DNA from 2 places in the Cupriavidus sp. SS-3 genome. Region 1 is predicted to be linked to the other one. Evidence: riboswitches for the same ligand, from Rfam matches in the RefSeq annotation. Region 1 holds a riboswitch; the other holds the start of a gene.

Region 1 (14,667 bases):
GCCGACGGGAAGGTTGACCTGGGCATACTCCATGCGGCCGATGGCGTGAAAGACCTCAGGCAACATCTGCCCCAGCGTGATGCCGGCGACAATGCACAGCGCAACCCACACCGTCAGATACCGCTCGAAGAATCCGATGGCCGGCTTGGAGGTGGTCACGCTCGAGGTGGCAACGTTCTGGCTGCTCATGGTTTCAGCTCCGGGCCAGACGCTGCAGCGTCTCTTGAAGTTCGGCATTGCTCATGTCTTCGATCGGAAGCAGCAGCAATTGCAGCATGCGGTAGCCGATGGCCTGACGTGTCAACTCGAATGCCTGCCGCTTCTTTTCGTCGCCGCCTTCCGTGTTCGACGGATCAGGGTAGCCCCAATGCACCTTGACCGGGCTGCCCGGCCAATACGGGCACTCCTCTTCGGCGGCACTGTCGCACACCGTGATGACCACCCGCATCTCAGGAGCATTCTCGCCGACAAATTCATCCCAGCTCTTGCTGCGGAAGTCGCCGACGTCGACGCCAGCATTGCCAAGCACCTCGAGGGCGAATGGATTGATGCGCCCGCTTGGCGAGCTCCCGGCGCTATAGGCGCGCACATCGCGGCCCGACTGCCGGGCCAGATGGTTCAACATGCCCTCGCTCAGCACACTGCGGGCAGAGTTGTGGGTGCACAGAATCAGTACGTTGGTGGTCATGGGGCGCTACGAGATTATTGAAGTGCGGATCGGATTGCGTGTGAGGACGCACCCTTAGCAGCAGGACGGCGTGGAGTTGACCGCGACGCCGATCGGCTTGCCCTTCGGAGTGCGGGGGGCGCAACAGGCCGATTCCTGGCCCGCAGCATCGATTTTTCGGGATTCGCCGTACACCGGCACATTACCCAGGGTATGAAAGTGCTCCCACGCGATGCCTTGCGGATCCGTGACCCAATACTTCTCGCTCTTCGCGTAGCAGCAGGTGGTCTCGCCTTCGTCGAGCAACGCCATGTCGGCCGCTTCGGCCCGCTGCTTCAGTTCGGCCAGCTCGGCCGCGTCGTCTGTCTGAAACCCGAGGTGGTCGACGCCGGTCTCCGCGCCGCGGGCCGAAATGGCGAAGTTCACGCGCGGATCCTCCAGCATCCACTTCGCATAGTCCTCTTTTACGACCGTGGGCTCGGCCGCGAAGAGGGCTGAGTAGTAGCGAATGCTCGCAGACAGGTCGGTGACGCTGACGTGCACGTGGAAGCGCTTCATGATTTGGGCTCCGAGGCGACGAAACATTGGGACACAGGGGAGCACGGATTGCCGCTGCAGCAGTTCTCCGTGAGGTAGCCGAGCAGTGCGTTCATGGTCTCGAAATGGGCCATGTAGATGATCGAGCGTCCGTCCTGCCTGCTGGATAACAAGCCGGCACGGTGCAACTCCTTCAGGTGGAAGGAGAGGGATGACGCCGGCATTTCCATCAGCTCGGCTATCCGGCCCGCGGGAAGGCCGCCAGGCCCGGCCTGCACGAGCAGCCGGAACACGGACAAACGTATCGAATGGGCGAGCGCGGCAAGCGCGTCAAGGGCGTGATCGGTTTCCATTTTTCGACGATAGTCGAATAATGGAAGTGTGTGAAGTGAAACTTTTGTGACGAAGGCACAGTGAGTGTGTGGCTTCGCCGCCCCATTTCAGCTGTAGCTGCGTGTGGCCGGTCTTTGGCCACCGAACATACGACTGCGCTATCGTCAGAATCAGTAACCGAACTGACGCTTAACGACTAAAGAGAGCCTGTCAAAGCGTGATCGTTCAGGATCAATGAGGGCCGGTTTGCAGGCGGTGTTTCAAGGTGCTTCCCGCAGAACAAGGGTGTGACATCCCAAACTCACTGTCACACCCGTCAGCCACTATTGCAACCGCTCTCGCTCAACCATCAGCCCATCCAGCTGCATCTTCACCATGCCAAGCAGACACAGCGCACTGAAGCAGCCGTCCGAACTTTCGCTTTCGTGATCCAGCAGTACGAGAACCCCTTCAATTCCTGCGCGAACCTGCTGAAGACAGTCGTTTGTGATTTCATCGATCGTTGCCATAAGTTCCCCACTAGTAAAGGCGCGCCACTCATTTCCACATGAGGGCGGCGGGCCAGACGGCGAGGGTGGAAAGACCGGTCAAAGGTGGGGAACCGGCCAGCCTTGCGGCTGCCTCGCCCGGCCCGCCAGGGAGCCGGCTTGGTTCGTGCGAACACACAGGCGTTGCCCGCTACAAGCGCAACGCCTGTCCACCTTATACATCCGGGCTTTCCACACCCGATCATCGGTGGTCCGATGACGCCACCAGTATTTCCTGTCGGTACCGGGGAATCGATGAGAGATGTCGCATTTCCAGGGGCGCGCGAAGTTTGAATCCGGGCAACGGATTCAGAAATCGCTGACTCTTGAAAATGCGCTTGCGTGCTAAGCCCTTTGCCTCCGCCGCCTCACGCCCGCACCGGCGCCAAAACCGCGCCAGGCACCATCGCCGGCGCACTCCCCATTGCCTGGTCCACAACCCCCGCCACCATGTCCGCCGTCACCGCCGACAAGGTCCACCCCAAATGCCCATGGCCGGTGTTGTAGAAGATGCAGGCGGAGCGGCCGCGGCCCACGCGCGGCAGCATGTCGGGCAGCATCGGCCGCAGCCCGGCCCATGGCACCACGCTGCGCGTGCTGACGCCGGGGAAGCACTGCTGCACCCAGTCCACCAGCGGGCGGATGCGGTCGGCGCGGATATCGCGGTTGGTGCCGTTGAACTCGGCGGTGCCGGCGACGCGGAAGCGGTCGTCGCCGAGGCGGCTGGTGACCAGCTTGGTTTCGTCGTCGAGCAGGCTGACCGTCGGCGCAGCGGCGCGGCTGGCTTCGTCGGTCAGGTTGACCGTGATCGAATAGCCCTTGACCGGATAGATGTTGACGCGGTCGCCCAGCCCTGCCGCCAGGGCGCGGCTGGCGGTGCCTGCGCAGATCACGGCACCGTCGAAGGTAGAGCTGGCGCTGTCCGCGCCGTCCTGCACGGTGACGGTGGCATGCCTTCCGTCCGTCTTCACCGCGCGCACGTCCTGGCCGTACCGGCAGCGCACGCCCAGGCGGGCAGCGGCGGCGGCCAGGCCGCTGGTGAACTTGTGGATGTCGCCGGTCGAATCGCTTTCGGTGAAGTAGCCGCCGTAGTAGGAACCCGCCAGCATCGGCTCGATCGCGCGCATCTCCTGCGGGGTCACCGCGCGCCGCTCGAGCCCGCCTTGCGCCAGCAGCGCGGAGACGCGGCCGGCATGCTCGAAGCCGGCTTTGTCACGGTAGATATGGAGAATGCCTTCCTTCTTCAGGTCGAAATCGATGCCTTCCTGCGCCGCCCAGGCAAACAGGTGCTCGCGCGCGGCGATGGCCAGGCGCGCGGTCTCGATGGTGTTGCGGCGGTAGTGGGGAATCGACGCGATGAACTCGGCGAACCACGACAGCTTGTGCCAGCTGGGCCGGGGATTGACCAGCAGCGGCGCATCCTTGCGCAGCATCCACTTCATCCCCTTGACGATGGTGGACCAGTGGGTCCAGACCTCGGCGTTGGATGCGGAGAGCTGCCCGCCGTTGGCGAACGAGGTTTCCATGGCGGCATAGCGATGCCGTTCGAACAGCGTGACGGAGAATCCGCGCCGCGCCAGCGCGTAGGCGGTGGTGACACCGGTGATGCCACCGCCGATGACAGCGATTGTCTTCATGATCTGCAGGATCCAGGAACGTCGAAGGGTGGGAGTCCGCACGCGACATGCGTGTAGGACGCCCCCTCTGTTCTGGACCTGAGAGATTCACGACGCCTTGCCGCGGGGGCGGGCGCGCTTGCTCCTTCGGTATGCCGGGCGGACGATGGCGTCCGGCATTCTTCAGAGTGCACTGACGGGTGATGCCGGTCCTTTTGCCTGAGAGTTTCCGGGGCGGTTGCTCCTTCGGCGCCATGCGCGGCGGGCGCCGCGACAGTCTCTCCCTGCATCACGCTGGCTTGACGCCAGTCGGGGCAATGTAGTGACAAGGCCCCGTATTGGATATGCGGGTTAACACGGATGCATGCGGATATGGCGCGCTAGCCGCGTCGCTATGTCGCATCGGCCGATGGCTTCCGGCCCCATAAAATGTCAGCGCTCGCTATCGAGGACGTCCGGGAGGAGCGCCTGATGCTGCGCAGGCGTCGCGGCGAGCCCACAACGACGACAACAAGGCATTCAGTGAAGAAACACCGCATTGCACTGGCCGTTTCGGCAGTGCTGATGGGCCCCGCCGTGGCCGCCGCCCAAGGGGTGGAGGCAGGCGTGGAGGCGCCCGCGCCGCTGCAGGAGGTGGTGGTATCGGCCCGCCCCGAACGCGGCGAGACGCCGGCGATCCCGCCCAACACGCCGGCGCCGGCGTATGGCATCAGCAGCACGCGCATGGCCGACTTCAACGTGGTCAATACCGAGGACGCGCTCAAGTACGCGCCCAACCTCGCCGTGCGCAAGCGCTTTATCGGCGATATGAATTCGATCATCTCGGTGCGCAGCACCAGTTCGCGCCAGTCGGCACGCGGGCTGGTCTATGCGGACGGGCTGCTGCTGTCCAACCTGCTGGGCTCGGACTTCAGCTTCCCGCCGCGCTGGTCGCTGGTCAATGCCGCCGAGATCGAGCGCATGGACGTGCTGTACGGCCCGTATTCGGCGCTGTATCCCGGCAATTCGCTGGGCGCGACGGTGCTGATCACCACGCGCACGCCGGAGAAGTTCGAGGGCGATGCCAGCGTGCAGCTGTTCACGCAGCGCTTCGGCCTGTACGGCACCCACGATAACTTCAACGGCGTGCATGCCAACGCCTATGTGGGCGACCGCGTCGGCGCGCTCTCGTGGCTGGTCAGCGTGGACCGGCAGGACAGCAAGAGCCAGCCGCTGAGCTTCTACACCGCGTCGCGCTCGACGCGGCCCGCGGGCGCGGCGGACACGCCGGTTTCCGGGGCCTTTTTCGACCAGGACCAGAGCGGGCGCGACCGCGTGGTGATGGGCGTGAACAGCGAGGGCGTTACGCACACGGTGCAGGACCAGCTCAAGCTCAAGCTCGGCTACGACATCACCAGCACGCTGCAGGCGCAGTTCACCGCTGCCTACTGGCAGCAGGACCGCTCCAACGCCACCGGCAGCTACTTGCGCGACGCCAGCGGCAACGTGGTGTCCAGCGGCCCGGTGAATATCGGCGGCTCCCAGTACGTGATTCCGGCCAATGCCTTTGCGCCCGGCAATGGCGAGGACGCGCGCTGGCTCTACGGGCTGTCGCTGCGCACGCGCAACCAGACGGGGTGGAATTTTTCCGGGGTGGCGTCGCTGTTCGACGTCAGCAAGGACGTGAGCCGCAGCGCCAACGCCGTCGGCAACGGACCGGGCACGGTGACTTATGGCGACGGCACCGGCTGGCGCACGCTCGACCTGAAGGCCGACTACCGCCCCGAGCGCCTGCAGGGCGGGCACTGGGTCACGTTCGGCTACCACTATGACAACTACCGGCTGAGCAACACCACCTACAACACCTCGGACTGGCGCGCGGCCACCATCACCGCGTTCAACAATGCCTTTACCGGCAAGACCGAGACCCAGGCGCTCTACGCGCAGGACGCCTGGTACTTTGCCGAGGACTGGAAGCTGATTCCCGGCGTGCGCTACGAGCACTGGCGCGCCTATGACGGCAGCCGCAGCCAGCCTGGCGTGGATATCGGCTATCCGGTGCGCAGCGAATCCAACTGGTCGCCCAAGCTGGCGCTGGAGAAGGCGTTCGGGCAGGACTGGCTGGGCCGGCTGTCGCTGGGCCAGGCCTATCGCTACCCGACCGTCAGCGAGCTGTTCCAGGGCCGCATCACCGGCACCGCGCTGATCAACAACGATCCCAACCTGCGGCCGGAACGATCGTTCTCGAAGGACCTGACCTTCGAGCGCACGGTGGAGGCGTCGAATTTCCGGGTCTCGCTGTACGAGGACGATATCCGCGAGGCGCTGGTCAGCCAGACCAACACCACGGTGTTCCCCACCGTCACCAGCTTTCAGAATGTCGACCGGGTGCGCACGCGCGGCATCGAGCTGGCCTACGACGGGCGCGACGTGCTGGTGAGCGGCTTCGACCTCTCGGCCAGCGGCGCCTACAACCATTCGAAGACGCTGGAGAACGCCAACAACCCGGCCTCGGTGGGCAAGTACTTCTATCGCATCCCGAAGTGGCGCGCCAACCTGGTGGGCACCTATCGCTTCACGCCGGCGTGGGCCGGCACGCTGGCGATGACCTATTCGGGCCGGCAGTACAATACGCTCGACAATTCGGACCACAACCCCGACACCTTCGGCGGCACCAGCAGCTTCCTGACCTTCGACGTCAAGGTGACGTACAAGCCCGCGCGCAATGTGCGGCTCGGGCTTGGCATCGACAACCTCACCGACCAGCGCTATTACGTCTACCACCCGTATCCGGGCCGGACGTTCTACGCCGAGGCGAAACTTTCCTTCTGAGCACGTGAACACGCTGACCTCCACCATGCCAGGCGCCCGCCGCGCTTTCCGCCTGATCGCTGCGGGACTGGTGGCCTGCGCCACGCTGGCGTCGGCCACCGCGGCCGCGCAGGCGCACGGCGGCCACGCCGGCCACGGCGGCCAGGCCAGGGCGAAAATGAGCGAACTCGGCACCGGCGCGGCCTTCGACCGCGACGGCAGGCTGTGGATTGCCTACAAGGATGGCCAGCATGTCGCCGTGCGGTCGTCGACGGACTATGGTCGCAGCTTCAGCGCGGCGCGGCATGTCAACGCCACGCCGGAGCCGGTCGCCGCCGATCATGAAAGCCGCCCCAAGGTGGCCACGGGGCCCGACGGCCAGGTCTACATCACCTGGACCCAGCCGCTGCCCAGGCCGTGGACCGGCTTTATCCGCTTTGCGCGCTCCACCGACGGCGGCAAGACCTTTGCCGAGCCGCTGACGGTGCATGCCAACCGCGACCAGATCGCGCACCGCTTCGACGCCCTTGCGGTGGACCCCGCCGGGCGCGTCTTCGTCAGCTGGATCGACAAGCGCGACGTGGCCGCCGCCGAGGCGCGCAAGCAGCCGTATGCCGGTGCCGCGATCTACTACGCGGTGTCGGCCGATCACGGCAAGACCTTCCAGGGCGACTACAAGATCGCCGACCAGTCGTGCGAATGCTGCCGCATCGCGCTGACGCCCACGCCCGACGGCAGGATGCTGGCGCTGTGGCGCCACGTGTTCCCGCCCAATGCGCGCGACCACGCGCTGGCGCTGCTGGGCGCCGACGGCAAGGCCACGCCGATGCAGCGCGCCAGCTTCGACGACTGGCGCATCGACGCGTGCCCGCACCACGGCCCCGGCGCTTCGGTGGCGCCGGACGGCACGGTGCACATGGTCTGGTTCAGCATGCGCGACGGCAAGCCGACGGTGTCGGTGGGGCGCTGGCGCGACGGCAAGCTGCAGGCGCAACGCGCGCTCGATGACCCGCGCGCACAGCATGCCGATATCGTCGCGCTGAACGACCACGACATCGCGGTGGTGTGGAAGTCGTTCGACGGCCAGCAGACGCGGCTGTCCGCCATGCTGTCGCACGATGGCGGCAAGACCTGGCAGACGCGCAAGCTGGCCGGCACCGAGCGCGATTCCGACCAGCCGCACCTGCTGCAGCACGCCGGCCGCGCCTACGTGCTATGGCGCACCGAGGCCGAGGGCTTCCAGGTCTTCGCGCTCGGGCAGGAGGGCGCATGATGCGATCGCGCCGCCAACTGCTCACTGCCGCCGCTGCTGCCGCGGTTACCGCGTGCGCGCTGATGCTCGGCACCGCCAATGCCGCCGACCGGGTCGCCGTGTTCGAATCCGCCAATGCCGCGCGCATCGCCGCCAGCCAGCAGGGCAAGCCCTTCGTGCTGGTGGTGTGGTCGCTGGATTGCGTCTATTGCAAGCGCAACTTCGACGCCCTCGGCAAGCTGCGTGCGCAGCATCCCGGACTGCGCGTGGTTACGCTGGCCACGGACAGTGCCGAGGCCTCGCCGCAGGTGCAAAAGACGCTCGAACGCGTCCGGCTCGCGCGCAATGCGTGGGTGTTCGGGCACGAGCCGCAGGAGCGGCTGCGCTATGCGGTCGATCCGGACTGGATGGGCGAAATGCCGCGCACCTACTTCTATCGCGCCGATGGCCAGCGGCAGGGCGTGTCCGGCGTGATCAGCGAAGCCGACTGGGCGCGGCACCTGCGCTGGGCCGGCATCGCGGGCTGAGCCTGCCGCGGCGCCAGCACGGCGCCGCCTTTCACGTCATCGCTCAGGACAGTTCCTTCGGCAGCTTGCCGCCGTTGGCGGCCAGCTCCTGCATCAGGCGCTTGTGCAGCCACACGTTCATCGCCGCGGAATCGTTCATGTCGCCGGTGTAGTGCAGCTCGCGCGCCAGTTCCTTGCGGTGTTCCAGGCTGCTGTCGATCCCGAGCGCCTTCATCGTATCGACGATGGAGGTGCGCCAGTTCAGCGTCTGCCCGCTCTGCTGCGCCATCCGGTCCATGATGGCCTCGACATCGACGCCCGACAGCGGCGTGGCCTGGGCCCCGGCCGGCGCACCGGTGGTGCCCTGGACGTTGCCCGCGGGCGCTGCGCCAGTGCCGGCGGCTGGCGCAGTGCCGGCCGGCGCGCCTGCTGAAGTCGGCGTTCCGGCCGCGGGTGGAGTGCTGGCGGTGGTCGCCGTGGTGGTGGCCGCGGGCTTGTCCTTGCCCAGCAGCTTGTTGAGGATGTCCTTGAAGATGCTCATGGCGGGCTCCTGAAGGGTGAATCGGGGCAGCAAGCCCTTGCAGGTTCCGGGCCATCGTCGCGGCGCGTTGCCGTAACCCGTGCAAGGGGCACGGTTTGTAAATGGTGCGTGTAGCGGGACCGGCGTGCGCGCCACCGATCCGCCTTCAGCCACATACCGCGTTTCCCCCGGTTGGTAGTTTCCCCACTCCGCCTGCGCTGCAGACAGCGATATGATTCGCGCCTGTTGGTTCAATAAAGAAACAGATGTTCAAATATGAACATGCACAGGTCGGGCAAATCCGCGGCAACTCGGCCCGGCCAGGAGGAGGCAACATGAAAATACGCATCGCGGCCGCACTGATCGCCGCCATGCCAATGGCGGCGGCGGCGCAGTCAGTGGCCCTCTACGGCGTCATCGATACGGGCGTGGAAATGCTGAACCACGTTGGCGCGGCGGGCAGTACCCTGGTGCGCCAGCCGTCGTTGGCGGCGACCGTGCCGTCGCGTTGGGGACTGCGCGGCACTGAGGACCTTGGCAACGGGCTGAAGAGCGTGTTCGTGCTCGAATCGGGGTTTGCGCCCGACTCCGGGGTGTCGAACCAGGGCGCGCGCCTGTTCGGGCGGCAGGCCTTCGTCGGGCTGAGCGGCCCGTGGGGACAGCTCGGGTTTGGGCGCCAGTACACCATGCTGTTCTGGGCCAGGCTCGATACCGACATCCTGACCTCCAATGTCTATGGCGTGGGCTCGATCGACAGCTATATCCCCAACACGCGCGCCGACAACGCGGTGTCGTACAAGGGCAAGTTCGGCGGCGTCACGGTCGGCGCGACGTACAGCCTGGGTCGCGATGCCGTCAATGCCGGCCCCGGACCGGCCGGCACCAACTGCGCGGGCGAGAATCCCGCGGATGCACGCGCCTGCCGCGAATGGTCGGCCATGCTGATGTACGAGACCGACTGGTGGGGCGTGAGCGCCGCCTACGATTCGCTGCGCGGCGGCCCCGGCGCCTTTGGCGGCCTGACCCGCAGCAGCCTGAAAGACGATCGCTTCTCGCTGGGCGGCTACCTGCTGCTGCAGCGGACCAAGCTGGGCCTGGGGCTGCTGTCGCGCAACAACCAGGCGAGCGCCACGCCGCGCAGCGATCTGTGGTTCGCGGGGGTGTCCCGTGACCTCACGCCCGCGTTCAACCTTGCCGGCGAAATCTATTACCTGAGCTACCGCCACAGCGCGAACGGAGCCTGGCTTGGCGCGATCCGCGGCACCTATGCGTTCTCGAAACGCACCTCCATCTATGCCACCGCAGGCTATATCGACAATCGCGGCCAGTCGGCGCTGTCGGTCAGCGGCGGCAGCCCCGGCGGCAATCCCGTACCCGGCGGCAACCAGGCCGGCGTCATGCTTGGCATCAAGCAGATCTTCTGAGCCGTTGCGGCATTCCTTCAAGAGGTAGAACGATGAAACCATCCCGCTTGCTGTCGGTGCTGACCGGCATCGTCATGACCTGCGCTGCGGCGCTCGCCGCCGCCGCGCCCGCCACGGCACCGGTGGCTACCGGTGCCGCAGCCGCTGCGACGGCCGCCCCCCACGCTGGCGGCGCCGAGGGCGCCGACCACTTCCGTGTGACGCTGCTGGGCACGGGCACGCCGGTGCCGTCGCCAGCTCGCGCCGGCTACAGCACGCTGGTGGAGGCCGGTGGCCAGAAACTGGTCTTCGATTTCGGCCGTAACGTATCGGTGCGCCTGTGGCAGCTGCGGATTCCGCTGGGCAGCGTCGATGCGCATTTCCTCACGCATTTCCATTCCGACCACCTGGTGGGCCTGCCCGACCTGTGGCTGACCGGCTGGCTGCGCCCGCCCTACGGCCGCCGCGACCGGCCCATGGCGCTGTACGGCCCGGCGGGCACGCGCGCGCTGGCGGACGGCCTGCGCCAGGCCTTTGCCGCCGATATTGCGATCCGCCACAAGGATGAAGGCAGCGCGCTGACCGGCATCACCATCGACGCGCACGACGTCGCCCCCGGCGTTGTCTACGAGAAGGACGGCGTGCGCGTGACCGCCTTCGAGAACGACCACGGCGACCACATCCGCCCGTCGTACGGCTACCGCATCGACTATCGCGGCCGTTCGGTGGTGCTGTCGGGCGATACCCGCTTCAGCCCCGCCGTGGTGGCGCAGGCCAGGAACGCGGACGTGCTGGTGCATTGCGTCACGCTGATCCCGGATGCGCTGCTCGCTTCCAACCCTGCGTACCGCGCCATCTACGACCACCTGTCCTCGCCCGAGGACGCCGCGCGCGTGTTCCAGGCCGCGGCGCCGAAACTGGCCGTGTTCAGCCACATCGGCCTGAACGGCGATGCCACCGTCGGGCAGATCGTCGAGCGGGTCCGCAAGACCTATGCCGGTGGATTGCTGGTTGGCGAAGACCTGACCCGCATGGAGATCGGCCTGGATGGCCGCACCGGGACCTCGGGCGGCATCGCGGTGTGGCAGGAAAAGCCATGAGCCGCCGGACGGCGTTGGCCGATATCAGTCCGGCTTGATTCCAGCCCGCGCAATGATAGGCCGCCAGCGCTGCTGCTCCTGCGCGATGAAGCGCGAGAATTCCGCCGGCGTGCCGCCCACCACAATGGCCGCGTCAGCGCTCAGGCGTTCCACCGAACTCTGGCTCTTCACGGCTTTCATGGTGGCGTCGGCCAGCTTGTCGGCGGCGGCCTGCGGCAGCGATGCCGGCGCCAGCAGGCCGTACCACTGCGTCATCTCGAAGCCGGGATAGCCTTGCTCGGCGACCGTGGGCACGTCGGGCAACTGTGCGATGCGCTGGGTCGTGCCGGTGGCGATGCAGCGCACCTTGCCGGCCTTGATGAACTGGAGAATAGCGGGCGCACCCACCGCGGCGGCGTCCAGCCGGCCGGACAGCAGGTCGGTGATCTGCGGGCCGCTGCCGCGGTATGGCACGTGGGTGATGAAGGTGCCGGTGGCAGCCTTCAGGTATTCGAAGGCCAGGTGGCCGGCGCTGCCGTTGCCGGCCGATCCATAGTTGAGCTTGCCGGGCTTGCTTTTGGCGAGCGCCACGAATTCCTTCAGGTTCTTCGCGGGTACGTCGGGATGGACCACGTACAGGCTTGGCACCTTGGACAGCAGCGAGATCGCGCGGAAGTCCTTGACCGGGTCATACGGCAGCTTCGGGAAGATAAAGGGATTGACCGCCAGCGTGCCGATATGGCCGAGGATCAGCGTGTGGTTGTCGTCGGCACGCGCGACTTCGCCCATCGCGATATTGCCGGCGGCGCCCGGCTTGTTCTCGACGAACACGGACACGCCGAGCAGTTTGGTCAGCTCCGCCGCGGTCGAACGCGCGACGATCTCGGAGCTGCCGCCCGGCGCGAACGGCACCACCAGCCGGACGGGCTTGGCCGGCCACGCCTGGGCGCGGGCGAGTGAGGGCGCCAGCGCGCACGCGCCCAGCGCGGCGCTGGCCTTGAGCAGTTGGCGGCGAATGGGATTGGCTGCGGTCATGCATGTCTCCTGGGATTGCGGTAGCCGGGCCGTTGCATGGCCGGGGCGATACGGGTGGTTATTCGGGTTTGATGTTGCCGTCGCGGATGACTTTGGCCCATTGCCGCGCCTGCGCGTCGATGAACTGGCGCGCTTGCGCCGGGGATGCTGCCACCACCTCGCCACCCAGCTCGGCCACGCGTTGCCGGATCTCGGCGCTGGTCATCACCTTCTGCAGTGCGTCGGCAAGTTTCGCGGCGATCGGCTCCGGGGTCGCGGCGGGGAGGAAGGCCGCGTTCCATTCATACACCTCGTAGCTGGCCACGCCGGCTTCCTGCATGGTCGGCACCGCGGGCAGCGCGGGGCTGCGCGACCGGCTGGTCACCGCCAGCGGCTTGAGCTTGCCGGCCTGGATGTGCTGCAGGCTCGAAGCCACGTTGGCAAAGAACAGCGGCACCTGTCCGGCAATGACGTCGGTCATGGCCGGGCCGCCGCCCTTGTAGGGCACGTGCAGCAAGTCGACGCCGGCGCGCTGCTCGAACAAGACCCCGGCCAGATGCTGTGCCGAGCCGTTGCCCGACGACACAAAGGCCACCGAGCCCGGCTTCTGCCTGGCCATGGCCACCACCTCGCTGACCTTGCCCGCCGGGAAGCCTGCCGTGGCGACCAGCACATTGGGATAGCGCGCCAGCACGCCGACCGGCCGGAACGCCTTGTCCGGATCGTAGGGCAGGCGCGGATAGAGGCTGGGATTCACGGCATAGGACGAGGCATCGACCATCAGCGTGTAGCCGTCGGGCGCGGCCTTGGCGACATAGGCCGCGCCGATCTGCCCGCCGGCACCCGGCCGGTTCTCGACCACCACGGTCTGCCCCAGCTCGCGCCCCAGGCCGGGCGCGATCAGCCGTGCCATCAGGTCGGCGCCGCCACCCGGCGGATAGGTCACCACGATGGTGATGGCGCGTGCCGGCCAGGCCGCGGCGTTGTCGGCGGCCTGCGCCGGCGTGCCGATGGCGATCAAGGCGGTGGCGGCGGCGGCGATCGCGTGGCGTGCATGCATGGGTCGGTCTCCTTGGCGACGGTCCATCACGGACCTCAGCGGACTTCGGCGGTATAGCGAAAGGCAAAGGCGTCGCCGCGTGTCAGCCGGTATTCGATGCAGTGGCCGGCCAGGTCAAAGGCGTGGCGCGTGACGACCGCGCAGGGATGCGCATCGGGCAGCGTCAGCAACGCGGCCTCGTCCGCCGCCAGCGTGCGGAAGGTCACCTCGTCCACGGCGCGATGGACCGTGACGCCGCAGGCGCTGCCCAGCAGCGGGTAGAGCAGGTCGCCCCACTGCGCTGGCGGCAGCTGCTGCAGGGCTTCGCAGCGCGGCAGCGGCAGCCAGATCGATTCCAGCAGCCGCGGCGTCTGTTCCAGCCAGCGGCGGCGCGAGATCGCCAGCCCGCGCGCGCCGCTGTCCAGCCCGAAACGCCCCGCCATGGCCTTGTCCAGCCGGACGGCGCGGCACGACAGGATTTCGGAGCGCGGCACCACGGGCGCGCCATCGGCGCCGCCGAAGCGAAAGAAGCGCATCAGGCTGGCGCCGCTCAGCCCCTTGCGCACGAAGGTGCCCTTGCCCTGCACGCGCTCGAGCAGGCCTTGCTGGACCAGCACGGCGATGGCCTGGCGGATGGTGCCCAGCGCGATGCCGAACTCCGTGGCCAGCGCCCCTTCGGCCGGAATGGCACTGCCCGGCGTCCAGGCGCCGGAAACGATCCTGTCCCGCAGTGCCGCCGCGATCTGGCCGTAACGGCTGAGCCCCGCGGTGGCGGTGGTGGTCTGGAGCGGTGCGTTGTCTGGCATGCCGGAGCCGTGCTAAATTGATTGAATGCTTATGTCCTCTAGAGGACTAGAATACTGACGCGGGTCTGGACGCCATATCCGGATATACCCGCCCCACGGAGGCTTGATGATGAGCAGGCGCGCTTTGCCGCTGGTGGATACCCATTTCCACGTCTTCGATACCGGCGTGGCCACGGCAGCGGCGCGTTACCGGCCGGCCTATGCCGCCGGGCTGCACGCCTGGCAGGCGGCGCTCGGCGGCCTGGGTGGCCAGGGCGACCTGTATGGGGTGGTGGTGCAGACCAGCTTTCTCGGCACCGACAACACCGCGCTGCTGGCCGCGCTGCAGGCGCTGCCCGGGCGCCTGCGCGGCGTGGCGGTGATCGACCCGACGATCACGGACGCGCAACTGGCGGCGTTCCAGGCCGCTGGCGTGCGCGGCATCCGCCTGAACCTGTACGGCGATCCGGATTGGCAACGCATTGCCACTGCGCCATGGCGCGCGCTGTTCCACAGGATCGCCGCGCTGGGCTGGCACGTCGAGCTCCATACCGGCAACGGGCAGGGCGCAGTGGTGCTGGCGCAGCTGGATGCGGCGC
Region 2 (14,667 bases), on a different contig from region 1:
AGACGATGCCGGCATTGGTCATCACGTTGATGCCGCCGCGCAGCCGCCACGGGACACGTCCGGGGTTCAGGTATTCATAGCCGATGTAGCCGCCCGCCTCCACCGTGGTGTCGATCTCGTGCACCTGCGCCACGACCGGATCGTCGACGTTGTTGCGGCCGAGGCGCAACCCTACCGCGGGCCCCCACTGGAAACCCGTCAGTCCGCCGAAGTTGAACTGCGCATACGGCCCATACCATTCCAGCAGCCGTCCGCCCGCGGTCACATAGCGCACGCCGGGCACCACGCCGAGCATGCGATCCTTGCCGCCGGCGAATTCGGTGGTGGAGCCGACGCCGAGGCCGACCATGTTCGGCAGCGATCCCGGCAGGCTTACCGGCGCGGCCTCGCCGGAGTGCGCGGCCACGGCCAGCGCAATGCCGGCCAGCGCACCGCGCAGCCGGCGTGGAAGGCTTGTCGTGATCGCCATGGCATGTCGTCCGTGACAGGGTATGGTCGGGCGACTTTATCAGCATGGCCGGAGCGCGAGGTCGCGGGACCGTCCTGAAACTTTTCGCGCCGCGAATTAAGTCCGGGTCGAGATCCATGCCGGCGGTGGCGATATCCATGCCTCCACAGCCCCGATCATTCCAAATCCGGCAATGACATATCGACCTCCTTTGCCTTTTATTCCGGATGGCACATGATGAGCTCAGTTCACTGAAGTCCGTGCGCGCACGAAGCCGAGCGCGATTGCTGTACCCTGCGTGCACGGATTCAGGAACCCCCTGGAGTTACCCATGCGCCCCCGCCTTTCCGCACTGCTCGACCGGCTCTGGGAACAGGCAGTGCGCACGCCGCAACGCTTCGTGGTGTTGTCTTTTGCCGCCGCTTGCGCGCTGCTGCTGATCATTTCCGCGCACGGCCTGGTGGTACTGCGTGACCATGAAGTGCAGACGCTGCAGCAAACCCAGCAACTGCAAGTGGCCGGCATCAGCTCGGTGCTGAACGTTGAGTCCGAGCGGCTGCGCGGCGTGCGCAATTTCGCCCAGCACCTGATCCGCCTGCAGATGGGTCCCCACGCGGTCGAAGCCGATCCGCCGCTGCAAGCCGTCTACGCGCACCGCAACGACGACCTGTGGCAGCTGCCGGCGCCGGAAGGCGATGCGGTGCTGCTCGGCGCCGGCCCGCGCATGCTGGAAGGCCTGGATGGCTTTTCCCGCCGCGACGAAGACCTGCTGCCCGGCCTGTACGTGGCGCGCGGCCTCAGCCACCTGCTGAGCGCCGAGCCGGTCAACCCGCTGGTCACGCGCAAACTGATGTACGTGTCCACCAACGGCTTCTTTGTCACCTATCCGCCGGTGCCGCCAGCCCGCACCGCCGCCGTCTTGCGGCGCGTCAACGATGCAGGCCTCATGCGCGAGCACCTGCCGCGCAACAACCCCGATCGGACCCTGCACTGGCAGATGGTGCCGGTCGGCGGTGACAGTGGCATGTACCTGACGCTGAGCCTGCCGGTCTATCTCCACGCGCAGTTCCGCGGCGTGGCGATTTCCGCCATTTCGCAGCGCAGCCTGGACGACTACCTGACCAGCACCACGCGCAAGGGCGTGCACAGCTTCCTGATCGATATCGACGGGCACCTGATCGGCGCCAGCACGCGCGAAGTCAAGGGCGTCGAAAAGATTGACTCGGTGGTGCCGCCCGCCGGGCGCGAAGCCACGCCCCGGGAAATGTTCAGCCGCGGTGCCGGCACGATACACCTGCCCGACGGCAGCCGCCTGATGTTCGAGCGCATCGGCGGCAGCAACCTGATGCTGGTCGACTACTTCTCCGCCACCGACCTGCTGCTGCGCACCGCCTCGCACCTGAGCGCGGTGCTGGCGGCCAGCGCGCTGTCGTTGGCCCTGCTGCTGTGGGTCACGCTGCAGGGTTTCCGCAAGCTGTTTTCACACTACCTCGCCCGCGGCGAAGCACTGCGCGAACTGGCCGAGACCGACCCGCTGACCGGGCTGTCCAACCGTCGCATGTTCGAGGCGCGTTTTGCCATCGAGCACAACCACAGCCTGCGCGAGAAGACGCCGATGTCGATGATGATGGTCGATATCGACCGCTTCAAACGCATCAACGACAACTGGGGCCACGCCAGCGGCGACCGCGTGCTGAAAAAACTGGCCGACGTGGTGCGCGCGACCGTGCGGTCCATCGACGTGCCGGCGCGCATCGGCGGCGAAGAATTCGCCGTGCTGCTGCCGCGTACCAGCATCGCGGAAGCGACAGAGGCGGCCGAGCGGCTGCGCCAGGTCCTGGGCCAGGTAGTCTGCGAGCCGGCAGCCGACGCGACCGACAAGGGGGAGATCCGCTTCACGGTTTCGATCGGCGTATCGGACCTGGGCGCCGACGGCACCGACAGCCTCGACACCATGCTGATGGTGGCGGACCGTCGTCTCTATGCTGCCAAGAACGCCGGGCGCAACCGGGTCGTCAGCGACGACCCGGTGCCAGAGCCGATGGACGACGGCACCCCCGCTCCTGCGCGCACGGCGTGAGCGTAGGTTGGAAAGCGAATCTGATCGCGTAAAGCGGGAATCCGGATGGGATTGGCGCGCCCGGCTGGGATCGAACCAGCAACCCCTGCCTTCGGAGGGCAGTACTCTATCCATTGAGCTACGGGCGCACAGGACGGTTTTGCAACCGGTTTTGCGGGTACAGCGGCTGCGGCGGGCGAATGCCGCCGCTGGAAAGTCGCATAGGATACCGCTTTTGCCCGGCGCCGTCCATGCGGGGCCGATACTGGCGCCGGGGAACGTCTCGCAACCGCCGCTTTTTGGCACTGGCAGGGGGGCTTTGGCGCTATAATCGCCAGCTATTTGCGTCAAATCGTGCCCGTCGCGCCGTCGGCGCAACGAGTCGACCGGGGTCAAATCCGGGCGGCTGGTTGTCGGCGACAATCGGGCCCCGGTCCGGGAGACAGGCCGAGGTACGCAAATGGCAACAGACCCAAGTCAGGCAAGGGCCGCAGGGGAGCGCGGGCGGTCCGGATGGGGCCGGATAGTGGTCAGCGAAGGGCCACACCAGGGCCAGAAAAAGCAAGCCGAGCGTAAGCGGCCAGAAGGTTTCCTGCAAAACTGAGAGTTCTGTATGAGCGACGTCCACAACGAACACCCCGAGCACGAGTCTCCCATCAAAACCCCGAAGCAGTTGATCGCAGTCGTGATCGCGGCGTTCCTGGTGCCGATCATCGTGATCATCCTGCTGGTCAACTTCGTCGGACACGGCTCGACCGAAAGCGCCGGTGCGAGCACCGCCGCCGAAGCCGTCAACGATCGCATCAAGCCGGTCGCCTCGCTCGAAATCAAGGATCCCAACGCGCCGCGCGTGTTCAAGACCGGCGAACAGGTCTACAAGGAAATCTGCGCCGCCTGCCACGCCACCGGCGCGGCGGGTGCGCCCAAGCACGGTACCGCCGGCGACTGGACCGCGCGCATCGGCCAGGGCTTCGACGGCCTGATGAAGTCGGTGCTCAACGGCAAGGGCGCGATGCCACCGCGCGCCGGCAGCACGCCTGACGACTACACCGATTACGAACTGGCCCGCGCCGTGGTCTACCTGGCCGACGCCGGCGGCGCCAAGTTCCCCGAGCCGCCGGCCCCGGCCGCTGCCGCGCCTGCAACGGCCGCAGCCCCTGAAGCGGCCGCCCCGGCTGCCGCTGCAGCGCCGGCCCCCGCTGCGGCTCCGGCAGCCGCTGCCGCACCCGCACCTGCCGCCGCCGCTGCCGCGCCGGCAGCTGCCTCGGCCGAAGTGGGCAAGAAGGTCTACGAGCAGGTCTGTGCCGCCTGCCATGCCGCCGGCGTGGCCGGTGCGCCCAAGTTCGGCGACAAGGCCGCCTGGGCCCCGCGCCTGAAGGAAGGCATGGATGCGGTTCACAACTTTGCGCTCAAGGGCAAGGGCGTGATGCCGCCCAAGGGCGGCTATGCCGGCCCGGATGCCGATGTGATCGCCGCGTCGGACTACATGGCCAACGCCGCCAAGTAAGCCGGCGCCGACGCCAACAAAAAACCCGCGCCTTTGCGCGGGTTTTTTTTCGTCCGGCCCGGGGCCGCTCTTGCGCGCTACACCACGCGCGAGTAACGCGGCACGATACGGATCGGCTGGGTGCCGTCGTTGGCGGCGCGCGCGCCGCTGTCGACCGGCCGGGCGGCGTCGTCGCGCAGGTAGCGGTCGAACACCATCGCCACGCGGCGCACCAGCAGCCGGCCCAGCGGCGTCACGGTGATGCGGCCGGGCTCGCGGCACACCAGTCCGTCGGTGGCCAGGCGCTCCAGCTCGGCCAGTTCCGCGGCAAAGGCCTCGTTGAAATCGATGCCATGGCGCGCCTCGATGGCAGGGAGATCGAGCACGCCATTGCACATCAGATCGCCAATCAGCTCGCGCCGCAGGTGGTCATCGGCCGTCATCGCCACGCCCCTGGCCAGCGGCAGGCGGCCCTGGTCCAGCGCCCCGTAGTAGTCGTCGAGCGTCCGCGCGTTCTGCACGTAGCGCCCCGCGATCGCGCCGATCGCCGAGATGCCGAGCCCGACCTGGTCATAGCCGGCGTGCGTCGAATAGCCCTGGAAGTTGCGCTGCAGCCGGCCCTCGCGCTGGGCCACGGCGAGGTCGTCGTCGGGCAGCGCGAAGTGGTCCATGCCGATATAGACATAACCCTCGGCGGTCAGCCGCTCGATGGTCGAGACCAGGATGTCGAGCTTCTCGCCGGCTTGTGGCAACGCCTGTTCGTCGATGCGGCGCTGCGGCTTGAACACGTGCGGCAGGTGGGCGTAGCTGTAGACCGAAAGCCGGTCCGGGCGCAGCGCCAGCACCTGGTCGATGGTGCGGCCGAAGCGCGCCGCGGTCTGGTGCGGCAGCCCGTAGATCAGGTCCAGGCTGACCGAGCGGAAGCCCAGCGCGCGCGCGGCATCGACCACGGCGCGGGTCTCCTCGAACGGCTGGATGCGGTGGATGGCCTGCTGCACCTCGGGGTCGAAATCCTGCACGCCCAGGCTGACGCGGTTGAAGCCCAGCTCGGCCAGCAGCGCCATGCGGTCATGGTCGACACGGCGCGGATCGATCTCGATCGAGTGCTCGCCGTCGGCCGCCAGCGCGAAATGCGTGTTCAGCAGCGCCATCACGCGACGCATTTCTTCCGGGTTCAGGAAGGTCGGCGTGCCGCCGCCCCAATGCGACTGGATCACCTGCCGGCGCTCGCCCAGCCGCCCGGCCACCAGCGCCATCTCGCGGCCCAGGTAGCTGACGTAGCGCGCGCTGCGGCCGTGGTCGCGCGTGATGATCTTGTTGCAGCCGCAGTAGTAGCAGATGTTCTCGCAGAACGGGATATGCAGGTACAGCGACAGCGGCGCCGGCGCATCGGCGCGGCAGGCGGCCAGCGCGTCGTGGTACAGCGACGGGTCGGGGCCGTTGTGGAAGCGGTCGGCGGTCGGGTACGAGGTATAGCGCGGGCCGTTGCCGTCGATGCGCCCGGCCAGCGCGCGGAAGTCGGAGAGCGCGCGGCGGTCGAGCGCGGGGAAAGTCATGGCTGACGGGTTCATGGGGGCGCGGGGGAATGGGTATGCGACACGTCATCGTAGGACCGGCCCGGCGCCCGCAGCTTGACCGCCGTCAAGTGCGGGCCTGAGCCGAGCGGCGCCGCTGCCGCTGGGCTGCACGCGTACGTCACATTGGCGTCATGGGTGCCGGGTACGCTGCGCGCCACCGCGCCCACGCGCGATCCGCCAGGTTCCAGCCATGTCACGTTCCCGCCGCTCCCCCACGCCCGTGCCGTACCCACCGCTGCGCGACCACCCGCCGGCAGACGCCGGCCGGCGCCGGCTGCTTGCCGCGACCGGCATGGCGCTGGCCCTGCCCGCGTTCTCCGCCCGGACACAGGCGCCGCGCACGGTGGTGGTGGGGCACCTGGTCGACCGCAACGGCGCCCAGTCCGACCTGGCGCGCGACTACCTGGCCGGGGCCAAGGTAATGTTCGACGCCGTCAACGCCGCCGGCGGTCCTGTACGGATCCAGCACGTGGTGCGCGATGCGGACCCGGATCCGCGCCGCGCGCTGGCGCAGGCGGTGTCGCTGGCCGACACGGAACATGCGGGGCTGCTGTTCGGTCCCGGCGACCGGCTGCTGCCCGCGCTCGCGTCATCGACCGAACTGGCGCGCCGCGGCATGCAGATCATTGCGCCGCTGTCGGGGCTGGCGTTGGCCGCCGACAATGTCTGGTTCACGCGGGCCGACTACCAGGCGGAACTGGACGCGGCCGCGCAACAGTTGCGCGGCTACGGGCTGACGCACATCGCGCTGGCCGTGGCGCCGGATTTCGCGGTGTCGTCGCTGGCCCGGCTGGAGGCGCAGACCGGCACCCGCGCGGTGCTGCTGGAAGGCAGCGGCGACGCCGCGGCACGGCGCATTGCGGCAACACGCCCGGGCGCGGTGATCGTCGCCGGCGACACGCTGGCCTATGCCGAACTAGGCCGGGCGCTGGCGGCGCAGGGGTGGTACGGCTTCCTGGTGGGGCTGTCCGCGGTCAGCGCCAATGCCGCGCGCGAGATCCTGGGCCGCGGCTACGCCGGCGGGATGGTGCTGACCCAGGTCGCGCCGGGGCCGCAGCAGGCCACGTTGCGGGTGGTAAAGGAGCACGTGGCGCGCATGAAGCAGTACCTGGACGAGCCGCCGTCGCCGGCGACGCTGGCCGGCTATATCGGTGCCGCCTGGCTCGCACGTTCGCTGCAGGGTGTGCGCTCCGGCGGCACGGCGGAGTTGCGGCGGGCGCTGCAGGGGCGCGTCGATGTCGGCGACTTCACGCTGGACTTCACGCGCGGGCAGCGCGGCTCGCAGTACGTCACGCTGGCGGTGTCGGGCGCGCGGTAGAAGCTGCGCGGGCGCCGTGACCGCTCAGCCGGCGACCGCCTTGCCCCCATTGCCCAGCAGCGCCTTGAGCGCGCCGAGCCGGTCCTTGGGGCTCATCGCCGGGGTGTCGTCCTTGGGCGCCGGCGCTTCTTCCAGCTTCATCTCGCCGATAAAGCGCGACGGCTGGCACGAATAGGTCTCGCGCGCACGCTTGCGCTTCTTGCACCAGCTGATCTGCAGGCTGCGCTGCGCGCGCGTGATGCCGACATACATCAGCCGGCGCTCTTCCTCGATCTTCTCGTCGGTCATGTCGTCGTCTTCGCGGCAGTGGGGCAGGATGCCCTCTTCCACGCCGACCAGGAACACATGCGGATATTCCAGCCCCTTGGAGGCGTGCAGCGTCGACAGCCGCACCGCGTCGGGATCTTCCTCGCGCCCTTCGAGCATGCTCATCAGCGCCACGGTCTGCGTCAGCTCAAGCAGGTTCTTGCCTTCGCTGCCGAAGCCGTCGGCGTTGTCGTAGCCAGTGGCTTCCTCGCCCTCGACCGCTTCCGGCTTGGTGCCCTTGCGCTTGAGCCATTCGAGGAACTCCAGCGTGTTGGTCCAGCGCGACTGCGCCTGCCGCTCGTCGAAGCTGTCGTACAGGTAAGCCTCGTAGTGGATGCCGGCCATCAGGTCGTCGAGCACTTCAGTAGCCGGGTCCTTCGCCGCGCGGTCGGCCAGCCGCACCATCGATTCGCAGAACACGCGCAGCGGCTCCAGCTGGCGCGGCTGCAGCTTGCCCTCGATGCCGCCCATCATCGCCGCCTCGAACAACGACACCTTGGCCTGCCCGGCAAACGTGCCCAGCACTTCGAGCGTAGTGTTGCCGACGCCGCGGCGCGGCGTGGTGATCGCGCGGATAAAGGCGGGATCGTCGTCGGGATTGGCGATCAGGCGCAGGTAGGCGCAGATGTCCTTGATCTCGGCCTTGTCGAAGAAGCTCTGGCCACCCGACAGCACATAGGGAATGCGCTCGCGCCGCAGGATCTGCTCGAACAGCCGCGCCTGGTGGTTGCCACGGTAAAGGATGGCGTAGTCGCGGAACTGCGCGCGGCGCTCGAACTTGTGCGCCGACAGGCGGAACACCACCGACTCGGCCTCGTGCTCCTCGTCGTTCATCGGGTGGATGGCGATGGGATCGCCCATGCCGTGCTCGCTCCACAGCTTCTTGTCGAACAGCTTGGGATTGTTGGCGATGACCGCGTTGGCCGCTTCCAGGATGCGCACGGTGGAGCGGTAGTTCTGCTCCAGCTTGATCACCTTCAGGTTGGGGAAGTCGGTCTGCAGGCCGCGCAGGTTATCCAGCGTGGCGCCGCGCCAGCCGTAGATGGCCTGGTCGTCGTCGCCCACCGCGGTGAAGGCCGGTGCGCGCAGGTGCGAGCCACCCGCCAGCAGCTTGAGCAGCTGGTACTGGCAGGCGTTGGTGTCCTGGTACTCGTCGACCAGGAAGTAGCGCAGCCGGTTCTGCCACTTCAGCTGTACCGCCTCGTTGCGCGCGAACAGTTCCGCCGGCAGGCGGATCAGGTCGTCGAAATCCACCGCCTGGTAGGCGTTCAGCGTGGCGACGTAGTTGCGGTAGACCAGCGCGGCCTGGTGCTCGTCGGCATTGGCAGCCTGCGCGATCGCGGCCTCGGGGTCGACCATGCCGTTCTTCCACAGCGAGATCGTGCTCTGCACGCCGCGGATCAGCTTCTTGTCGGTGGTGCCCAGTTGCTCCTGGATCAGGCCGAAGCAGTCGTCCGAATCCATGATCGAGAACTGCGGCTTCAGGCCCACGTGCTCGGCTTCCATGCGCAGGATCTGCACGCCCAGCGAGTGGAAGGTGCAGACCGTCAGCTGCTTGAGCGGAATGCGCTTGCCCTCGCGCGTGGTCTTGCCCTCCATCAGCTTGGCGATGCGCTCCTGCATCTCCTTGGCCGCCTTGTTGGTAAATGTGACGGCGGCGATATGGCGCGGCTCGAAGCCCTTGTCCTCGATCAGATGCGCGATCTTCTGCGTGATCACCCGGGTCTTGCCGGAGCCCGCGCCGGCCAGCACCAGGCAAGGCCCGTCCAGGTAGCGGACGGCTTCGGATTGGGCGGGGTTCAGGCCATGGGTCATGCGGGCAGGTGTCGGGGGCGGCAGCGGAATCGCGGGAAAGAGCGGATTTGCCGGCATCCCGTCACCCGGGCCTGCGGCAAAGCTGCCGATGTTAACACGCTCGCCGCGGCGGGTCAGTCAGCGCAAGCCGCGAGGGTGGGCCAGGCCGTGTCACTGGCGTAACACTTCGTAAAGACCGGAGCCAATGACATAACGCGACACTCTAATCAGTGTGTCCCCCGGTCCGCCGGATCGCTCGGGCATGCACGAATCATCACATCGGAGCCAACAATGAAAACCCTGCAAACTTTGACCAAGGTGACCCTGATCGGCATGACGGTCGCGGCCTTTGCCGGTTGCGCGGACATGACCCCGAAACAACGTAACACCGCCATCGGCGCCGGTGCCGGCGCGGTCGGCGGCGCCGTCCTGACCGACGGCAGCGCGCTGGGTACGCTGGGCGGCGCGGCCGTGGGCGGCGTCATCGGCAACGTTGTCACCGACGACAAGAAGAAGTAAGCAGCCCCGGCGCGCAGCGGCGGGTACGGGCCCTTGCCGTGGTTTGACAAAGGCCGGGGCCTCCCGTACATTGCGCGCATCCAACCGGGAGAGCGCGCATCGCCTGCGCCGCCGAAGGGGTATCACCCGAAAACTCTCAGGCACCACGGACCGGTCGGATCGGCATGCAACATGCACACAATGCATGCCGCACTCTGGAGAGCGGCACCCGTCATTCGTGGCGAGCGTGCCCACCGAAGGGGCGCGCGAGGATTGGGTCCACGGGATCCGCCTCGTAATCTCTCAGGTATCGAGGACAGAGGGGTCATCCGCCGCAGCGGATTGCTCGCCATATTGGCGTAGCGATCGTTGCGGCGGATGGCCCTTTTTTGTTTTCGCCAACCGAGACTGCCCCCGAGGATTCCATGACGCTCCATGCCACGCCCCTCAACGCTATCCACCGCGCCCTCGGCGCCCGCATGGTCGACTTCGGCGGCTGGGACATGCCGGTCAACTATGGCTCGCAGATCGAGGAGCACCATGCCGTGCGCAACGATGCCGGCATGTTCGACGTCTCGCACATGTGCGTGGTCGATCTCGCCGGCCCGAATACCCGCAGCTTCCTGCGCGGCCTGCTGGCCAACAACGTCGACAAGCTGCAGTCCCCCGGCAAGGCGCTCTATTCCTGCATGCTGGACGAGAACGGCGGCGTCATCGACGACCTGATCGTCTATTTCTTCGCCGAGGACCGTTTCCGCCTGGTGGTCAACGCCGGCACCGCGGTCGGCGATATCGACTGGATCCGCGCCCGCAACGACGCCACCGGCAGCGGCGTGACCATCACCCCGCGCCGCACGGACGTCGCGCCCGAGGGCGTGCAGCCGCTGGCGATCGTCGCGGTGCAGGGACCCAACGCCCGCGCCAAGGTGTGGAGCACCTTCCCGTCGACCCAGCCTTCCGACGCACTCAAGCCGTTCAATGCCGTGGTCGTGCAGGATCCCGACCTCGGCGAAGTGATGGTGGCGCGCACCGGCTACACCGGCGAGGACGGCTTCGAGCTGGTGGTGCCGGCCGCAAGCGTCGCCGGCCTGTGGGAAAAACTGAATGCCGCGGGCGTGCGCCCGGCCGGCCTGGGCGCACGCGACACGCTGCGCCTGGAAGCCGGCATGAATTTGTACGGCCAGGACATGGACATCAAGGTCTCGCCGCTGGACGCGGGCCTGGCGTGGACCGTCGACCTGCAGAGCGAGCGCGACTTCACCGGCAAGGCGGCACTGACCGCGGCGGGTTCGCGCCAGCAGTTCCTCGGCCTGATCCTGCGGGACAAGGGCGGCGTGCTGCGCGCCCACCAGAAAGTCATCACCCCCGCCGGTGACGGTGAAATCACCAGCGGCACCTTCAGCCCTTCGCTGTCGCAATCGATCGCCTTCGCGCGACTGCCGCAGGGCGTGAACGTGGGCGACACCGTGCAGGTGGAGATCCGCGACCGCAAACTCAACGCGACTGTGGTTAAACTGCCGTTTGTGCGTCATGGCAAGGCACTCGTGAGCTAAGGGGACAGCCCCGCTCACCCAACGGTCGCCCTCGCCTGCCGGCAGCGTTGCCGGGCAGGCATCACCCAACAAGAAACAGATCTGAATCCGGAGAACCTTCATGAATTTCCCCGCTGACCTCAAGTACACCGAGTCGCATGAGTGGGTGCGCGTCGAAGCCGACGGCACGCTCACCATCGGCATTACCGACCACGCACAGGACGCGCTGGGCGACATCGTCTTCCTGGAGCTGCCCGAAGTGGGCAAGTCGGTCGGTGCCGGCGACGCGCTGGCCGTGGTCGAGTCGGTGAAGGCCGCTTCCGACATCTACGCGCCCGTGGCCGGCGAAGTGATCGCCGTCAACGAGGCCGCCACCGCGGCGCCGGAAAGCGTCAACGCCAACGCCTTCGACGCGTGGCTGTTCAAGCTCAAGCCGGCCAATGGCGACGACGTCAACGGCCTGATGTCGGCCGACGCCTACAAGGCCAGCGTCGGCGCCTGATCGCCCGCCGGTCCCCCTCCGGGACCGGCATACCGCATTCGCGGCGCCGCGGCACGGCTGACCACCTGCCGCCGCGCCCTCCACGAGGTTCTTGCCCATGAACGCCCCGCTGCCCATGAACGCCGCCCAAGCAAACCGGCCCACGCTGGCCGAACTGGAGGCGCGCGACGCCTTCGCCGCCCGCCATATCGGCCCCGATAGCCCCGAACAGCAGCACATGCTGAAGGTGCTCGGCTACGAGAGCCGCGCCGCGCTGATCGACGCCGTCATCCCCGCCGCCATCCGCCGACGCGACGGCATGCCGATGGGCGAGTTCACCGAGCCGCTGAGCGAAGAGGCCGCGCTGGCGAAGCTGCGCGCGCTGGCGGGCAAGAACAAGGTGCTGAAGAGCTTCATCGGCCAGGGCTACTTCAACACCATCACACCCGGCGTCATCCTGCGCAATATCTTCGAAAACCCCGCCTGGTACACCGCCTACACGCCCTACCAGCCGGAAATCTCGCAAGGCCGCCTGGAAGCGATGCTGAACTTCCAGCAGATGGTGACCGACCTGACCGGGCTGGACATCGCCAACGCGTCGATGCTGGACGAAGGCACCGCCGCCGCCGAAGCGATGACGCTGCTGCAGCGCGTGAACAAGCACGACTCCAATATCTTCTTCGTCGCCGACGACGTGCTGCCGCAGACGCTGGAAGTGGTACGCACGCGCGCGCTGCCGCTGGGCATCGAAGTCAAGGTCGGCCCCGCCGCCGACGCCGCTGCCGCGAGCGCGTTCGGCGTGCTGCTGCAGTACCCGGGCGTGAACGGCGACATCAATGACTATCGCGCCATCGCCGACGCGGTGCACGCCGCCGGCGGCCTGGTGGTGGCCGCCGCCGACCTGCTGGCGCTGACGCTGATTGCCGCGCCGGGCGAATGGGGTGCCGACGTGGCCGTGGGCAACTCGCAGCGCTTCGGCGTGCCGCTGGGCTTTGGCGGCCCGCACGCCGGCTACATGGCGGTGAAGGATGCGTTCAAGCGCTCGATGCCGGGCCGCCTGGTGGGCGTGACCGTCGACGCGCAGGGCAACAAGGCGTATCGCCTGGCGCTGCAGACGCGCGAGCAGCATATCCGCCGCGAGAAGGCCACCTCCAACATCTGTACCGCGCAGGTGCTGCTGGCGGTGATGGCATCGATGTACGCCGTGTATCACGGCCCGCAGGGCCTGAAGCGCATCGCGCAGCGCGTGCATCGCCTGGCCGCGACGCTTGCCGCCGGCCTGGAGCAGCTTGGCTTTGTCCGCACCAACGCGACCTTCTTCGACACGCTGACGCTGGAAACCGGCTTCAACACCGAAGCCATCCATGCCGCCGCCACCGCGCGCGGCATCAACCTGCGCCATGCCGGCGCCACGCGCGTCGGTATCTCGCTGGACGAGACCGCCACGCGCGACGACGTGGTGGCGCTGTGGGAAATCTTCACGCAGGGCAAGCCGCTGCCGGCGGGCCTCGATTTCGACAAGCTCGAAGCCGCCACCCATGACGCCTTCCCGGCCGAACTGGCGCGCGCCAGCGAGTACCTGACCCACCCGGTGTTCAACACGCACCACGCCGAGCACGAGATGCTGCGCTACCTGCGCATGCTGGCCGACAAGGACCTGGCGCTGGACCGCACCATGATCCCGCTGGGCTCGTGCACGATGAAGCTGAACGCCACCAGCGAGATGATCCCGGTGACCTGGCCCGAGTTCAGCCAGATCCACCCGTTCGCGCCGCTGGACCAGACCGTGGGCTACCGCGAGATGATCGACCAGCTCGAGGCCATGCTGTGCGCCGCCACCGGCTACGCCGCGGTCAGCCTGCAGCCCAACGCCGGCTCGCAGGGCGAGTACGCGGGCCTGCTGATCATCCATGCGTATCACGCCAGCCGCGGCGAAAGCCATCGCGACATCTGCCTGATCCCGTCGTCGGCGCACGGCACCAACCCGGCGTCGGCGCAGATGGCCGGGATGAAGGTGGTGGTGGTAGCCTGCGACGAGAACGGCAACGTCGACCTGGAAGACCTGGCGAAGAAGGCCGAGCAGCACAGCAAGAACCTGGCTGCGATCATGATCACCTACCCGTCCACGCACGGCGTGTTCGAGCAGGGCGTGCAGCAGATCTGCGAGATCGTGCACCAGCACGGCGGCCAGGTCTATGTCGACGGCGCCAACATGAACGCGATGGTCGGCACCGCCGCGCCGGGCCAGTTCGGCGGCGACGTGTCGCACCTGAACCTGCACAAAACTTTCTGCATCCCGCATGGCGGCGGTGGCCCGGGCGTTGGCCCGGTTGCGGTCGGCGCGCACCTGGCGGATTTCCTGCCCAACCAGGACAGCGTCGGCTACCGCCGCGACGACCGCGGCATCGGCGGCGTGTCGGCGGCACCGTTCGGCTCGGCCAGCATCCTGCCGATCTCGTGGATGTATATCGCGATGATGGGTTCGGCCGGCCTGACCGCCGCCACCGAGAACGCCATCCTGGCGGCCAACTACGTGGCCAAGCGCCTGGCACCCTACTACCCGGTGCTGTACACAGGCCAGCACGACCTGGTCGCGCACGAGTGCATCCTGGACGTGCGCCCGCTGCAGAAGGAAACCGGCATCAGCAACGAAGACGTGGCCAAGCGCCTGATGGACTACGGCTTCCACGCGCCGACCATGAGCTTCCCGGTGCCGGGCACGCTGATGATCGAGCCGACCGAATCCGAAGCGCTGCATGAGCTGGACCGCTTCATCGACGCGATGATCGCGATCCGCCAGGAAATCGGCCGCGTCGCCGACGGTACTTTCGACCGCGAGGACAACCCGCTCAAGCACGCGCCGCACACTGCCGCGGTGGTGACCGCCAACGAGTGGACCCACAAGTACACGCGCGAGGAAGCCGCCTATCCGGTGGCGTCGCTGCGCACGCAGAAGTACTGGCCGCCGGTCGGCCGTGCCGACAACGTGTATGGCGACCGCAACCTGTTCTGCAGCTGCGTGCCGGTCAGCGACTACGTGGTCGACTGACGCACCCCCGGGCCGTGCCATCGCCTCGGCGGTGGCACGGCCGTCGCACTATGCTCAAGATGAAGGGCCCGCCGGCGGCGGTGTCCGTTGCCGTACTTCGACCGCCTGAAAAAGAGCCT

The links. Region 1 has a riboswitch for glycine ahead of U9J39_RS20015 (D-amino acid dehydrogenase). Riboswitches for the same ligand answer to the same signal wherever they lie in the genome.
Region 2: it holds a riboswitch for glycine, as region 1 does, so the genes downstream of both, gcvT (glycine cleavage system aminomethyltransferase GcvT) here and U9J39_RS20015 (D-amino acid dehydrogenase) in region 1, are expected to answer to the same signal.

The regions. Positions count from the first base shown of each region.
Region 1 covers NZ_JAYLVT010000013.1:37,840-52,506, forward strand. The annotation lists gene arsB (ACR3 family arsenite efflux transporter) at 1-189, opposite strand, end outside; gene U9J39_RS19995 (arsenate reductase ArsC) at 194-688, opposite strand; gene U9J39_RS20000 (ArsI/CadI family heavy metal resistance metalloenzyme) at 743-1,225, opposite strand; gene U9J39_RS20005 (ArsR/SmtB family transcription factor) at 1,222-1,557, opposite strand; gene U9J39_RS20010 (DUF1484 family protein) at 1,861-2,046, opposite strand; gene U9J39_RS20015 (D-amino acid dehydrogenase) at 2,433-3,743, opposite strand; glycine riboswitch at 3,759-3,877, opposite strand; glycine riboswitch at 3,878-3,976, opposite strand; gene U9J39_RS20020 (TonB-dependent receptor) at 4,203-6,491, shown strand; gene U9J39_RS20025 (exo-alpha-sialidase) at 6,517-7,743, shown strand; gene U9J39_RS20030 (hypothetical protein) at 7,740-8,249, shown strand; gene U9J39_RS20035 (DUF3597 domain-containing protein) at 8,293-8,769, opposite strand; gene U9J39_RS20040 (porin) at 9,084-10,172, shown strand; gene U9J39_RS20045 (MBL fold metallo-hydrolase) at 10,205-11,251, shown strand; gene U9J39_RS20050 (Bug family tripartite tricarboxylate transporter substrate binding protein) at 11,276-12,265, opposite strand; gene U9J39_RS20055 (tripartite tricarboxylate transporter substrate binding protein) at 12,324-13,304, opposite strand; gene U9J39_RS20060 (GntR family transcriptional regulator) at 13,340-14,089, opposite strand; gene U9J39_RS20065 (amidohydrolase family protein) at 14,196-14,667, shown strand, end outside.
Region 2 covers NZ_JAYLVT010000016.1:50,611-65,277, reverse strand. The annotation lists gene U9J39_RS21710 (MipA/OmpV family protein) at 1-469, opposite strand, end outside; gene U9J39_RS21705 (diguanylate cyclase) at 780-2,528, shown strand; tRNA gene U9J39_RS21700 (tRNA-Arg) at 2,581-2,656, opposite strand; gene U9J39_RS21695 (c-type cytochrome) at 3,121-4,014, shown strand; gene hemN (oxygen-independent coproporphyrinogen III oxidase) at 4,092-5,549, opposite strand; gene U9J39_RS21685 (ABC transporter substrate-binding protein) at 5,761-6,888, shown strand; gene U9J39_RS21680 (UvrD-helicase domain-containing protein) at 6,913-9,009, opposite strand; gene U9J39_RS21675 (glycine zipper 2TM domain-containing protein) at 9,280-9,507, shown strand; glycine riboswitch at 9,583-9,670, shown strand; glycine riboswitch at 9,692-9,816, shown strand; gene gcvT (glycine cleavage system aminomethyltransferase GcvT) at 9,912-11,039, shown strand; gene gcvH (glycine cleavage system protein GcvH) at 11,140-11,520, shown strand; gene gcvP (aminomethyl-transferring glycine dehydrogenase) at 11,618-14,548, shown strand.